One region of the Kosakonia beeri genome, then DNA from elsewhere that is predicted to be linked to it. Evidence: predicted binding sites of a transcription regulator. Region 1 holds the regulator's gene; the other holds the start of a gene.
What was found. Region 1 encodes Fur, which represses iron uptake genes when iron is present. Its sites were predicted from a motif close to ATAATAATGAGAACNACTATCAA; they were not measured.

Region 2: the regulator Fur is predicted to act here: its motif matches at 5,610-5,632, upstream of fepD (Fe(3+)-siderophore ABC transporter permease).

The regions. Positions count from the first base shown of each region.
Region 1 is NZ_CM135106.1:3,410,429-3,418,367, forward strand. Features, by position in the region: gene ybfF (esterase) at 1-315, shown strand, start outside; gene ybfE (LexA regulated protein) at 447-728, shown strand; gene fldA (flavodoxin FldA) at 893-1,423, shown strand; gene fur (ferric iron uptake transcriptional regulator) at 1,711-2,157, shown strand; gene ACUY4S_RS16220 (beta-N-acetylhexosaminidase) at 2,346-5,000, opposite strand; gene chiP (chitoporin ChiP) at 5,047-6,444, opposite strand; gene glnS (glutamine--tRNA ligase) at 6,898-7,939, opposite strand, start outside.
Region 2 is NZ_CM135106.1:3,551,985-3,559,923, reverse strand. Features, by position in the region: gene entF (enterobactin non-ribosomal peptide synthetase EntF) at 1-2,764, shown strand, start outside; gene fepC (iron-enterobactin ABC transporter ATP-binding protein) at 2,808-3,605, opposite strand; gene fepG (iron-enterobactin ABC transporter permease) at 3,602-4,594, opposite strand; gene fepD (Fe(3+)-siderophore ABC transporter permease) at 4,591-5,595, opposite strand; gene entS (enterobactin transporter EntS) at 5,708-6,943, shown strand; gene fepB (Fe2+-enterobactin ABC transporter substrate-binding protein) at 6,944-7,912, opposite strand.

The DNA of each region.
Region 1 (7,939 bases):
AACGAAGAAGGTGTGATTCAGTTTCTGCTGAAATCCTTTGCCGACGGGAAGTGGCGCTTCAACGTACCGGTACTGTGGGATCAATATTCGCAGATTGTCGGTTGGGAAAACGTCCCGGCGTGGGAGAAACCCGCGCTGTTTGTTCGCGGCGGCAACTCACCTTATGTGACCGAAGCATACCGCGACGCGCTGCTGGCGCAATTCCCACAGGCGCGGGCGCATGTTATTGCAGGCGCGGGCCACTGGGTGCATGCAGAGAAACCCGATGCGGTTATGCGCGCAATCCGTCGTTATCTCGCTGAAAAGGCAAACTGATTAAAAAGGCGGCGACCGGTCGTTTGAACGCGCCCGGTCGTTGGCGTGCCCGTTGTGCTGATGTATGATGGCGCGCTATTCAGCCCGGGCTACGACCCGATTGCTTGTATTTCCCGTAGTATGCTTAAACCATGGCTAAAGAACAAACGGACCGTACGACCCTAGATCTGTTCGCGAATGAGCGTCGCCCGGGACGACCGAAGACTAACCCGCTCGCGCGTGATGAACAGTTGCGCATCAATAAACGCAATCAGCTAAAACGCGATAAAGTTCGCGGGCTTAAACGCGTCGAATTGAAACTGAACGTTGAGGCGGTAGACGCCCTCAATGAGCTGGCGGACGCCCGTAATATGAGCCGCAGCGAGCTTATCGAAGAGATGCTGCTTACGCAGCTGCAGGCCTTGCGCGAATAACGAATCCTCCGAATCATCACCTTTATTCATACTTTCATGTGGCATACAGTGCAGTCCGTGGCGATAGCAGTTTCCGCGCACTTCCCTGTTCTGCTATGATTGCCCTTATCTGTGGGCTAAACGCCACCACCATACTCATTAAGTTTCAAGAGGTTATTTTACTCATGGCAATTACAGGCATTTTCTTCGGCAGCGACACTGGCAACACTGAAAATATCGCCAAAATGATTCAGAAACAGCTTGGTAAAGACGTTGCTGATGTTCATGACATTGCCAAGAGCAGCAAAGAAGATCTCGAAGGCTATGACATTCTGCTGCTTGGCATTCCGACCTGGTACTATGGTGAAGCGCAGTGCGACTGGGATGATTTCTTCCCGACGCTGGAAGAAGTGGATTTCAACGGCAAGTTAGTCGCCCTGTTCGGTTGCGGCGACCAGGAAGATTATGCCGAATACTTCTGCGATGCGCTGGGCACCATTCGCGACATTATCGAGCCACGCGGCGCAACTATCGTCGGTCACTGGCCAACGGCGGGTTACCATTTCGAAGCCTCTAAAGGCCTGGTGGATGACGATCACTTCGTCGGGCTGGCAATTGATGAAGACAGGCAGCCAGAACTGACCGCAGAGCGTGTCGAAAAATGGGTAAAACAAGTTTCTGAAGAGCTGCACCTGGACGACATCATCAACGCCTGATGATAATGGTGCAACCTGTAGGTTGCACCGTATTAATAGGTAAAAGCGATGGAAATAATTGCTACAAATTTTTAACTTTTTCCTTCATCGCTGTACAATAAGCCCTGCTAAAGTGGCCTCGCCGCAAGGAGTTTGTTGGCGAGACCACGTTTTAAAAGCTTACTTTACTTGAGGGCTTGCAGTTTTCATTTAGGCATGGCAGTTCTATAATGAGACGCATTATCCCAGGTGCATTCCTATAACTTCCGCTAAGGAAGTGAATCGTATAGCAACAGGACAGATTCCGCATGACTGACAACAATACCGCATTAAAGAAGGCCGGCCTGAAAGTCACGCTTCCTCGGTTAAAAATCCTGGAAGTGCTTCAGGAACCGGATAACCATCATGTCAGTGCGGAAGATTTATACAAACGACTGATCGACATGGGCGAAGAGATCGGCCTGGCCACTGTTTACCGTGTGTTAAACCAGTTCGATGACGCCGGGATTGTGACCCGTCACAATTTCGAAGGCGGTAAGTCCGTTTTTGAACTGACCCAACAGCATCACCACGATCACCTGATTTGCCTCGATTGCGGCAAAGTGATTGAATTTAGTGACGATTCCATTGAAGCGCGCCAGCGCGAAATTGCCGCCAAACACGGCATTCGTCTGACGAATCACAGTCTCTACCTTTATGGCCACTGCGCCGAAGGTGACTGCCGCGAAGATGAACACGCGCACGACGCGAAATAATCGTTCTTCTTACTCTGAGCCAACCTGACGGTTGGCTTTTTTTTGCCTGTTAAACGCCCCTGGATGACACTGCGCTTTCCCGACCGGGAAAACGAAACGTAACACGCGGCCTTCACCGGGAACCGTGTTTATGCGGGAATAAAAAAGCCCGACATGCTTTCGCTGCCGGGCCGGATAATAAGCCTCAACTAGGCTTTGATGCTATCCACGCGGCTCGTGCGCTTACCGTCCGGGCTGGTGGTACGCACGCGTATTTCCCCGCTCACCTGCGGACGTGCCTTATCGTTATAACGCAGCCACTGTTTACCCCCGTCGGTAGAGTATTCCACCACCATTCCAGGGAAACTGGTGTTGGCTTCAAGCACGCCACCTACGACGCGCGCGCCAGGTACCGGCAGGCGGTAATGCACACCCGCTTTCTCCATTTTTGCCAGTTCACGATGCCCTAACAGATTAGCAAAACGCATCCAGTCTTTATCCAGTGCTTTCACATCGACAAGGTGTGTCTCACCGCCTTTGTACTCGCGCCCTGCTTTGTAGTCCTGCTCCCATGCAGCACGGTGCCATGCGCGCTCGGCGACAGAAACCAGTCGTGGATAGATCATGTACTCCATCTGAGCGTCGGTACGTACTACCTCACTCCACAACTGCGCAGAAAGGCCATAAGCGCCTGGCCACGGCTTATCGGATTTCGCACTAAACGGATTACCATCACGATCAACAGAGGTTTCTGCGTTTTGTGGCATGTTGTCCGGCGCGAAGCTGAAGATCTTACGCTCATCACTGAAACGCGTGCCCCAGTAATAGCCACTCTCTTGCGGGTTCACTTCATACGGGAAGTCAAGATAGACGTAATCCGGGTTGGAGACAATGACACGGAAGCCCTTGTTGGCCCAGTCATTAACCGAGTCGAACCCGCCCCAGTAGAGCGTATCCCAGAAGTTAACGTTCACATGATCGGTGGCAAATGCCGACGCATTTTTGGCATCTTTCAGTCCATCCTGCCATGCCTGCATCGTGTCGATACCGCGCGCTTTTACCAGCTTGCTCACTTCAACCCCGAAGTAGCTGGAGAGATGCTCCACGTCAGCCACTTTGCCGTCTTTGATCATCGCCTGGCATGCCTGCGATTTTGCCCACGGCTTATCCTGGTTGCTTTGGTCGATGATGCCTTTGCCTGCTTCGGGAGCTTTCTTGTCGGTATAACCGGTGCCAAGGTAAATATTTTTCGCTTCGTCACCCCCAAAGTGCCAGGTTTGCAGCGGCAGCCCGGCTTCTTTATGCATCTGCTGAATTTCACCCAGAACTTTATCCACAAAGTTACGCGATGAGTCGAGGCAAGGGTTCAGATAGCCAGTACGGTTGTAGAACTGCACCCCCGTGGTGTTGGAGGTGTCTGTAGGATCCAGCAGGCGGAACTGATTCGCGGCTTGCTCGTTGCCCTCTTTCATCAACCGATCGTATCTCGCTTCCATGGCAATCACTGCAGCACGTGCATGCGCTGGCATGTCGATTTCCGGAATGACCTCAATCTGCCGCGCTTTGGCATACTTCAGAATGTCGATGTAATCCGCACGGGTAAAGAAACCGCTGCCGGTGTTATTGCTGTCGGGCCCGGATCCAAGCTGCGGCAACAAGCAGGATTTCTCACTCAGGTCATGGCAACGCTTACTGCCAATGTCCGTTAATTCCGGCAGGCCTGGAATTTCGATACGCCAGCCTTCGTCATCGCTGAGATGGAAATGGAATTTGTTCAGTTTGTAGGCCGACATTTGATCCAGCAGACGCAGCACGGCGTCTTTACTGTGGAAGTTACGCCCGACATCAAGGTGAATGCCGCGGTAGTCGAAGCGAGGCGCATCCTTCGCATCCAGCGTGGCCACTTTCAGTGCCCCGTCAGCCGGGATAAGCGACAACAACGATTGCAGCCCATAAAAAACCCCGGCCTGATCGTAACCGGTGATCACCGTCTCTTTTGCACCAATATGCAGTTTATACGCACCGGAAACCGCCTCATCGCCCTGGAAATCACGCGTAGCTATTTCGCTGCGCACCGGATAACTTCCCGCTTGCACGCCCAGCAACGCAAAACGACTTTTCACCGCGTCCTGCGCATCGCTGCTTAACGCAGAAAGATCCAGCTTCACGCCATTGCTCAGGTCGACATCCTGTCCGTGAATGTTTACCGCCTGCGGCGTAGGAATAATCTGGCCACGCAGGGTGTGCAAATTGAGCGTTTTCACATCACTGTTTTTTGCAAAACGCGCTTCAGCCGTCATCAGGATGTTTTTGTCATCCGCCGTGCGCTTCCACTGCTCGCCAGGCAGGGTGACGAACTGCGTCAAATCTTCGGTGTCGGTATTGGCGATCACTTTCGCCGTCGCCCCTTCGGAAGTGACATACCAACGCGGCAGTACATCGGTTATAAACAGCTGCCAGTATTCATTGATGATGGGGATCTCAACAGACTGTTTCGCCGGAAAACCACTGAATTTGTCGGTCGGCTCCAGTTTATGCAGATCGCCCATAATATGAATGACTTTAAACTGGTCGTTCGCCACCTCAAGGATCGGGCGGATGCTGTGGAAATAAATTGCCCACGCTTTATCTGTTACCGCATCGCCATTATTGGTCAGTGTGATAACGGCTTTGTTGCACGACGCCCAGTCAGCGCCAAGCCTGGCGCAATCGACACCCTTCTGCCCGGCATGGTTATCTTTGATCGCATAATTGAGATGAAACTGGCTGATTGCATCGACAGTGCTTTGACCAGCCAGCGCCATTGGGCTGCTCAAAATGCCCAGCACTGTGCTGGCCAGCAGACTTAAACGTACAGTATTCATGACTTATTCCTTGTATTTTGCCGGGTGCGCCCCGGCAAATAACGCATCAAAAAAGAGTAAACGGCGCGATAACCATAAATTTCACGTCACGCTCATCCTGGAAGATGTTGCCGTAACCGCCGGAGTAACAGGGGATATCGGAGTGGTTGTCATACTGTGTGAAGTGGAGTTTGAACATCGTACCTTTAGCGCGGCCATCCTGCAGGGTGTAGATAGCGTCCAGGCTGTAGGCCGACTCTTTCAGACGGTAGTTCGGATCGTACCAGGCATCCGGTGAGGCCATCCTGGCGGGTTTTGCATCCCAGGCATAGGCGTAAGAAGCCCCCACCGTGAAACCAGGCAGATTCCAGTTTTGCAAATCATACATTGCACCGATGAACAGCGCTTTTTCACCGTTGGCGTTAAAGTCAGAGCGGTTATCCCACCAGACATCCAGGCGACCGTTAGAGGAGGCGTAAGTCGGTGTCATACGTTGCAGAAAGTAGCCCTGCTGACCATCGGCTTTAACCCAGGTCCCTTCCAGACGGAGATCAACCTGCCCAACCTTGTAACCAAAGGTCAGCGCCTGCAACCATGCGGTGCCGTCATAGATATCATTTACCCCGCCATCGCTGACTTTATCGCGGGTGCCATAAAACTGATAACTGGTAGAGAATGGGTTGCCTGCCAGATCAAATTTGTAGCTGGCTTTTGCGAAGTACTGATCGACATACCCTTGTGCCTGGCCAAATGCGGCCTCAAGCATAAAGTTATTTTTGAAGTCATATTTCGCGCCAATGGAGTGCAGATAGTCGACTTTGGTTTTTTTATCGTTCTGATAAAACTTATCCATTTCGATATGCCACGGCGCTTTGTACTCATTGGTCCACATGTATGAGAAGCTCAGCGCACCCGCATCGCCGTAGTCGAGATTCGCCCCTGCTTCGGCCCCCTGATAGGTGCCCGGCATAAAACTCCAGTGCGGTGCGAGCAAAGTTTGCCCGGTTGGCTGAATGTAGCCGGCGCGCGCCCATACCGGGCCGGTTTTGAATTTGGCGGCGGCTTTGTACAGGCTGATACCGCTTTTATCACCCGACCAGTCTTCTTTGTAGGCTTTATTGCTGGAAGAGAATGCGATTTCGTTCGGATGCGCACTGTCGCCATTTTCTGCCATTTCAATGGCGGTAAAAGCGGCGATATCCAGGCCGAACATATCTGCCGCGTAACCAGACTGAAAATCCAGACTGCCATTCCAGGTGGAATGCGAAAGGTTGGTTTTATATTTATCGGTCAGTACATCTTTACGGTCACGCTCACGCTGCCAGTAATAAATTCCCCCGGTGAGCGTGGAATCATCGATAAAGCCTGCGGCATGCACTTCCGAAGAGAGTGTCCAGCCCGACATTGCTGTGACACCGGCGATAGCCAGTGCCAGCGCACTACGTTTGCCACTAAAAGTACGCATGAGTATTCCTTCTTGACGGATATAAAACATCGCCGAATATGGCGAAGAAAAAAAACACCAATGAGTGTAGGTAGTTAGCAAATACCCCCGAATTAACTACCGTCTTTAGACTATTTTTCGCGACGCGAATTATCAATGCCTTTTAATGGGAGAAATGCAAGATTATGACGAAGAGCACATAAATAGACGCATTTTGTAATATGTGACAGCATCAATAACATTCGCTATTTTTTATTTATTTATTAATGCGTTAAGGATGAATGGTAGCGATTACATATTATAAAATTACGAAAAAAGGCGTTATCATCCCTGCACATGAGGGAATAAATGGTCAATCTCGAGATACATTAATTCGCGACGCGAATGTTAATGGGGAGTAACATGCTAATCGCTAAGCAAAAAAAAACGCCGCAGGAGGCGGCGTTTAAGCAGGATTGTTTGTGATTGACCAGATCACTCGCCGATTTTAGCCCAGGTATCACGCAGGCCAACGGTGCGGTTAAACACGGGTTTGGACGCGGTTGCGTGGCGGCTGTCGAGGCAGAAATAGCCCTCACGCTCAAACTGGTACGCTTTACCCGCTTCTGCGGCTTTCAGCGACGGCTCTGCGTAACCCTGTTTGATCACCAGCGATTCCGGATTGATAGTGGCCAGGAAATCCTCTGCGCCACCCGGGTTCGGAATACTGAACAGGCGATCGTAAAGACGGATTTCAACCGGCATCGCATGTTGTGCGCTTACCCAGTGGATCACGCCTTTTACTTTGCGACCGTCTGCCGGATCTTTGCTCAGGGTTTCTGCATCGTATGAACAGAAAATGGTGGTGATATTCCCTGCGTCATCTTTTTCGACACGTTCAGCTTTAATCACATAGGCATTGCGCAAGCGCACTTCTTTACCCAGCACCAGGCGTTTGTACTGCTTATTCGCTTCTTCGCGGAAATCGGCACGATCGATCCAGATTTCGCCGCTAAATGGCACATCACGCACGCCCATTTCCGGTTTATTCGGATGGTTAGGCATGGAGACGATTTCGCTGCCACCCTGCGGATAATTCTCGATAACCAGTTTAACCGGGTCGATAACCGCCATCGCACGCGGAGCGTTTTCGTTCAAATCTTCACGAATGCACGATTCCAGCGACGCCATCTCAATGGTGTTGTCCTGTTTTGTCACGCCAATGCGCTTACAGAACTCACGAATGGATGCAGCAGTGTAACCGCGACGACGTAAGCCAGAAATGGTCGGCATACGCGGATCATCCCAGCCTTCAACGTGCTTGTCGGTCACCAACAGATTCAGCTTACGCTTCGACATCACGGTGTATTCCAGATTCAGACGAGAAAACTCGTACTGACGCGGATGAACCGAAATGGTGATATTGTCCAGCACCCAGTCGTAGAGACGACGGTTATCCTGGAACTCCAGCGTACACAGAGAATGAGTAATGCCTTCCAGCGCATCGCTGATGCAGTGGGTAAAGTCATACATCGGG
Region 2 (7,939 bases), 140 kb from region 1:
GAACGACCTCGAGATAGCGTTAATCCCGGAAGAAGAAGGCGGCCTGACGCTGGAAGTGCTGGCTAATCGCCAGCGCTACGACGAGACCACGCTGCATACCCATATCGCCCGTTTACCCGCATTGCTTAACCAGTTCGCCGATAATCCGGCGTTGCGCTGCGGCGATGCGGAGCTACTGGCCGCGCATGAGTCACAGCAACTGGCGCGGATTAATGACACCGGTATCGCATTGCCTGCCACTACCCTGAGCGAACTGGTCGCCGCCCAGGCGGCGAAAACGCCAGACGCCCCTGCGCTGGCGGATGCCCGCTGGCAATTTAATTACCGTGAGCTGCGTGAGCAAGTGGTCGCGCTGGCACACCGTTTACGTCAACTTGGCGTCCAGCCTGGCGATAGCGTGGCGGTTGCCCTGCCGCGATCGGTGTTCCTGTCGCTGGCGCTGCACGGCATTGTTGAAGCCGGGGCAGCCTGGTTGCCGCTGGATACCGGTTACCCGGATGAGCGCCTGCGCATGATGCTGGAAGATGCGAAACCGCGCCTGCTCATTACTTCCGAAGACCAGGCCACGCGCTTTAGCGACATTCCGGGGCTGGCGCACTTCTGCTATGAAGCGCCCCTGGAAGCCAAAGGTAGCGAACCGCTCCGGCTGGCGCGTCCCGAACAGACCGCCTATATCATTTTCACCTCTGGCTCTACCGGGCGACCAAAAGGGGTGATGGTGGGGCAGACTGCCATCGTCAACCGTTTGTTATGGATGCAAAACCACTACCCCCTGACGGACACCGATGTGGTGGCGCAAAAAACGCCATGTAGTTTTGACGTCTCGGTGTGGGAGTTCTGGTGGCCGTTTATTGCCGGTAGTCAGCTGGTGATGGCAGAGCCGGACGCGCACCGCGATCCGTTGGCGTTACAAGCCTTTTTTGCGCACTTTGGCGTGACCACCACCCATTTTGTTCCGTCAATGCTGGCGGCGTTTGTCGCTTCACTGACGGCAGAAAGCGCGTCGCAATGTTGCCGGACGTTAAAGCAGGTGTTCTGCAGCGGCGAGGCGCTGCCTGCCGATCTGTGCCGTGAGTGGCAACACCTGACCGGCGTGCCCCTACACAACTTATATGGCCCGACGGAAGCCGCTGTCGACGTGAGCTGGTATCCGGCGCATGGCGAAGCCCTGGCGGGCGTGCAGGGCAACAGCGTGCCGATTGGCTTCCCGGTGTGGAATACCGGGTTACGCATTCTTGATGCGATGATGCGCGAGGTGCCGCCCGGCGTGGCGGGTGAGCTTTATCTGACAGGCATTCAGCTGGCGCAGGGTTACCTGGGGCGCCCGGATCTGACAGCCAGCCGCTTTATTGCCGATCCGTTTGCGGCCGGGGAACGCATGTACCGCACGGGCGATGTGGCGCGCTGGTTAGAAAACGGTGCCGTCGAGTACCTGGGGCGCAGCGATGATCAGCTGAAAATTCGTGGTCAGCGCATTGAACTCGGTGAGATTGACCGCGCGATGCTCACACTGCCGGATGTGGCTCAGGCTGTGGCGCATGCCTGCGTCTTTAACCAGGCGGCAGCCAGCGGCGGCGATGCCCGCCAGGTGGTAGGTTATGTGGTTTCTCTTTCTGGCCTGCCGCTGGATACCGCGGCACTGCAGGCGCAGCTGCGCGATCAGCTGCCGCCGCACATGGTACCGGTACAGGTGCTGCAACTGAGCGCGTTGCCGCTCAGCGCTAACGGCAAGCTGGATCGCAAAGCGCTGCCGTTGCCCACGCTGAGTGCGAAAAGCAAAGGCCGCGCGCCGCGTGAAGGGAACGAAACACGGGTAGCGCAGGCGTTTGCCGGGCTGCTGGGCTGTGAGGTGAACGACGCCGAAGCAGACTTTTTCGCGCTGGGCGGTCACTCCTTGCTGGCGATGCGCCTGGCGGCACAGCTCAGTCGCGAATGCGAACGGCAGGTTACACCGGGGCAGATTATGGTGGCGTCGACGGTGGAAAAACTGGCCGCACTGCTCGAACACGCATTGTCTGCAGAACAGGCACAGCGGCTGGGGATGGAAACGTTGCTGCCGCTGCGCGAAAGTCAGGGGCCGACGCTGTTTTGCTTCCATCCGGCATCCGGCTTTGCCTGGCAGTTCAGTGTGCTGTCCCGCTATCTGTCGCCACGCTGGTCGATTACCGGCATTCAGTCGCCGCGACCCGCCGGGCCATTACAGCAGGCCGCCACGTTAGACGAGGCCTGCGAACAGCATCTTGCGACGCTACTGGCGCAACAGCCCCACGGGCCGTATTACCTGTTTGGCTATTCGCTCGGCGGTACGCTGGCGCAGGGCATTGCTGCGCGCTTGCGTGAACGTGGTGAAGAGGTGGCTTTCCTGGGGCTGTTGGACACCTGGCCGCCGGAAACGCAGAACTGGGCGGAAAAAGAGGCCAATGGGCTGGATCCGGCGGTGCTGGAGGAAATCGAGCGTGAACGTCAGGCTTTTCTGGCGGCGCAGCAGGGGCAGGCGTCCGGCGAGTTGTTCCGACATATTGAAGGCAACTATGCGGATGCCGTGCGTCTGCTGACCACCGCACACAGTCTGCCGTTTGATGGTAAGGCGACACTGTTTGTCGCCGAACGCACCCTCCCGCAGGGAACCGATCCGCAAACCTGCTGGGCACCGTGGATTGGTGAACTGGAGGTGTATCGCCAGGATTGCGCCCATGTCGATATTATCTCGCCCAGGGCGTTTGAGCGCATTGGCCCGGTATTGCGAGAGGTGCTGGGAGAGTAAAGTCCCTTCAGCAGGCCCGGCGGCGAAACGCCAGCCGGGCTTTTTAACAATGGCGGCCCAGCGGTACAACCAGCGGCGTATGCGCCACCGGATCGTCAATGATCATGCAGCGCAAGCCGTACACAGCCTCGATCAGTTCGGCGGTAACAATCTCTTTCGGCGCGCCTTGCGCCACTATTCTGCCGTCTCGCAGTGCAATCAGATGGGTGGCGTAACGGCACGCCTGGTTCAGGTCGTGCAGCACCGCCGCCAGCGTATAGCCTTGCTCGCGATTCAGCTCGCTTAACAGTTCCAGCAGGTCTATCTGGTAACTGATATCCAGCCAGGTGGTGGGCTCATCAAGCAGCATAATAGCGGTCTCCTGAGCCAGTACCATCGCAATCCATGCGCGCTGACGCTGCCCGCCGGAGAGCGTGTCGACACTCTGGTGTGCCAGCGAATCCACACCGGTGGCTTTCATCGCCCGGCTGACTGCTGCTTCATCTTCCTTGCGCCAGCGGGTAAACATCGGCTGGTGCGGGTAGCGCCCGCGTGACACCAGCTCCTGCACGGTGATGTCGCCCGGCGTCGTGGCGTTTTGCGCCAGCAGTCCAATACGTCGCGCTACCTCTTTACTGGCAAACCGCTGGATCTGTTCGCCATCAAGCCAGACATGCCCCTGGGCCGGGGTCATCAGCCGACTTAAGGTGCGCAGGAGGGTTGATTTCCCGCAGCCGTTAGGACCGATAATCGCCGTGAACTGGCCATCGGGAATGGCAACGCTAAGTTGCTCGGCGATAATTTTTTTGCCATAACCCAGGGTTAACGCTTCGCCGCGCAAACGGGCTGCTGTATCGGTCATTTTTTGCGGGACTCCTGAATTAACAAGGCGATAAGGTAAATGCCGCCAAGGCTGACGGTCACCACGCCCACGGGTAACTGGTACGGCGTAAAGGCTTGCTGGGCAATGCTGTCTGCCAGCAACAGGATCACCGCGCCACAAAGTGCTGACTGAGTCAGCCCCCAGCGTGCGGTGGCGCTGATGCGCCGGGCAATATGCGGCGCAACCAGCGCGATAAATGAAATCGGCCCGGCCAGCGCGGTCGCGGCTGCCGTCAGCGCCACCGCCACCAGCATCAGCATCAGCCGTGAACGTTCAACGCTCACGCCCAGTGCACAAGCAGTGTCATCGCCCATTTCCAGCAGGCGCATACGGCGAGCGAGCAGGGCGGCAAACACAAACATCAGCAGCATGATGGGCGCAGAAGGCAGGGTTTTTGCCCAGGTCAGGCCGTTCAGCGAACCTGCGTTCCACAACCCGGCGCTGACGGCTGTGTCCAGAGACGCATGCAGCAACAGCCAGGTATTAAATGCCATTAGCATGGCGCGCACGCCAATGCCAACGATGATCAGTCGGAAGGTTTCGATACCGTTACGCCACGCAAGAAGCCAGACAATCAGCGAGGTGGCAAGACCGCCGATCATGGCGGCAAGAGCAATGGCGGTCATATGCTGGCCAAATAGCACCATCGCCACCAGCACGCCGCTCCAGGCACCCACGTTAAAACCCATGACATCCGGGCTCCCTAATGGGTTACGCAGCAGTGACTGAAAAATGGCACCGCTGACGCCCAGTGCAGCGCCAATCAGCAACGCCATCAACACACGCGGTAAGCGCCATTCCATCACCACCAGCCGCATGGCGCGCGGTGCATCGCCGGTGAGCGCGTCAATGACCTGAGAGAACCCGAGAGTGACAGCGCCGCTGCGCAACCCCCAGACGGTCAATAGCAGCGCGGCGACCAGCAACAGCAGGCAGCTTAACAACAGACGCGGAGACGGAGAGGTCATAAGCGGCCTCCACGTGCACGGCGCACCAGCACAATTAACACCGGCGCGCCGATGAATGCGCTGACCACGGAAACGCGCAGCTCACCGGGCACAATCAGGCGCCCCACAATGTCTGCGAACAACAAAAGTGCAGGGGTGGCAATCAGCGTTACCGGCAATGACCAGCGGTGATCGCCGCCCACCAGCCAGCGCGCCATATGCGGCATCATCAGCCCGATAAACGCAATCGGCCCTACAACCGCGGTCGCGCTGCCGCAGAGGACGGTAATCGTGAGCAGACCGAGAAGCTGGGTGCGCGCGACTTTACTGCCCAGCGCAGTGGCGGTATCGCTGCCGAGGCTCAGGCTGTTCAGTGAGCGGCAGAGTGCCAGTGCGGTTGCTGCCGCCAGCAATACCGGCAACGTCACGATTTTCAGGGTTTGCAGGGTGCGAATATCCAGCGATCCTGCCTGCCAGAAACGCAGTTGATCGTAGACATCGGCATTAAGAAGCGAGATGCCGCTGGAGAGCCCTTCCAGCACTGCGCCGAGCGCAACGCCCGCCAGCGTCAGGCGCACCGGGCTGAGTTGCCCGCCGCCCTGGCTGCCCGTGAAGGCCACCAGTAACGATGCCGCCAGCGCACCGCAAAAGGCCAGCAGCAACTGGTCTGTGGCGGTGGTCGCGCCGAGAAGTGCCGCGCCGAGCACAATCGCGAAACTGGCGCCAGCATTAACGCCCAGCAGCCCGGGGTCGGCCAGCGGGTTGCGGGTCAGCGTTTGCATGAGCGCGCCGGCAAGACCCAGCGCGCTGCCAGCCAGTAACCCCGCCAGGGTTCGCGGCAGTCGGGCATCCTGAATAATGGTGCAATCCGCGCTCTGGCAAACGCCGGTAAGGGCGTCTATCACCACGGCGGCGGGCATGGGTTTTGCGCCAACGAACAGGCTGAGTGCAGCGGCGGCAAAAAGCAGTATCAATAACCCGGCGAGGGTGAAGGGGCGCGCCGGGAAAGAAGAAAACGACATAAAACGTCCCAAACTTGATAATGATAGTAATTATCGTTATCGATCTTGTTTTGATATGTTACCATGCATAGCCTGCGAATGGACATAAAAAGTGTGTATTTAAGGCGTTGTAATGAAGCAACAATCCTGGTTACTCAATCTCAGCCTGCTGCGTACGCATCCGGCATTCCGCGCGGTGTTTTTGGCGCGTTTCATCTCGATTTTATCGCTGGGATTATTGGGCGTGGCAGTACCGGTGCAAATCCAGGCCATGACCCACTCAAGCTGGCAGGTCGGTCTGGCGGTAACGCTGACCGGCGGGGCGATGTTTATTGGCCTGATGTTGGGCGGCGTACTGGCGGATCGGTATGAACGTAAGAAGCTGATTTTACTTGCACGCTCTACGTGCGGCGTGGGTTTTATTGGCCTGTGCCTGAACGCGCTGCTGCCCGAACCTTCGCTGGCTGCAATTTATCTTCTTGGCCTGTGGGATGGTTTTTTTGGCGCCCTTGGCGTAACAGCCTTGCTGGCGGCCACGCCAGCGCTGGTGGGCCGCGAAAATCTGATGCAGGCCGGGGCCATCACAATGTTGACTGTGCGGCTGGGATCGGTGATTTCACCCATGTGCGGCGGACTGTTGCTGGCCTCTGGCGGCGTGGTATGGAACTACGGTCTGGCGGCGGTGGGAACGTTTATTACCTTGTTGCCGCTGTTGAGCTTACCCGCACTGCCTCCGCCGCCGCAACCGCGCGAGCACCCGCTGAAATCGCTGCTGACGGCGCTGCAATTCTTACTGCGTAACCCACTGATTGGCGGCATTGCGCTGATTGGCGGCCTGTTGACGATGGCCAGTGCGGTCAGGGTGCTCTATCCGGCGCTGGCCATTAACTGGCATATGTCGGCAGCGGAAATTGGCCTGCTGTATGCCGCGCTGCCATTAGGGGCGGCAATCGGCGCGCTGACCAGCGGTAAGCTGGCGCACAGCGAGCGGCCCGGAGTGATTATGCTGACGACGACCGTCGGGGCATTTATCGCCATTGGCTTATTCAGTCAAATGCCGAACTGGGCGCTGGGCGTGCTATTCCTCGCGCTGTGCGGCTGGCTGACGGCGGTGAGTTCGCTTCTGCAATACACGCTGTTACAAACCCAGACCCCGGAGGCGATGCTCGGGCGCATCAATGGCTTGTGGACTGCGCAAAATGTCACTGGCGACGCGATCGGTGCGGCGCTGCTCGGGGCCATGGGATCGATGATGACGCCAGTGGCTTCCGCCAGTATCAGCGGGATGGTGCTGGCTGTGGTAGGGCTTGGGCTTTTGGTAATGCTCAGCGAGCTGCGCCGTTTTCGCCAGACGCAGCCCGCAGCATAGTTAATCAAACAGCGCAGAGAGACGCTGTAACACGCGGGTCGCGCTGTAGTAGTCGAGGCGGAAAGTTTCTGCGCCCAGGGCGTAAACGCGCTTGTTCTGTACGGCGGATAAATGCGCCAGTAAAGGGTTGGCAAGCAGCGCATCGGCATCCTGCTGGTCGCTGGCAAACAGGAACAGTGACTGGCCATTCAACCCGGCCGCCAGGTTTTCACCGCCCAGTTGCACAATATCGTGGCGTTTGCCCTGACTCTGGCTGGTTTGCAGCCCGGCAGGCAACCCGGCAAGCGCAAAGCCAAGTTGTTGCATCAACTTGCCCTGCGCCGATTCTGCAGTCCATACGTTGGCACCGTGCGCTGCTGGTGTATAAACCAGCGCGCTTACCGGTTGCGGTGGCAATTTAATGCGCGCTTTGACATCGGCCAGTTGGTGATTGAATTGTGCAATCCGCGCTGCGGCCTGTTTTTCCTGGCCGGTGATAAGGCCAAGCTGGGTCAGCAAATCTTGCCAGCTCTTGTCGTCGTAATTGATGACCAGCGTCGGCGCAATGGTGGAGAGCTGATCGTAGAGGGCCAGTGCAGAATCGCCGCCGGTCGCGCTAATCAGGATCAGGTCGGGCATTTGCGCCGCGACGGCTTCGGCATTCGGTTCACCGATATACAGGCGTGCAACATGGCGCTGTTTAGCCACGTCGCCCCACTGGCGCAAGAAGCCCTGATTATCGGCAAAGCGGTTATTGGGCGTGGTTGCACCGCTGGCAATGACCGGGGCATCTATCGCCAACAGCGAGCCAGTGAGGGTAACGCTGGTGGAAACAATGCGCAGCGGTTTGCTCGCGATCTGCTGTGTGCCGTGGCTGTCGCTTACCTGGCGGGGCCAGTCAGCGGCCATTGCTGAGGATAGTCCTAAAAGAAAAATGCCCAAAAACGTTAAGGGCTTACGGCACAAAAAGGGAAATTTCACGAGACGCATCCTGTTTTTGTTGAGGTTAATGCTTCT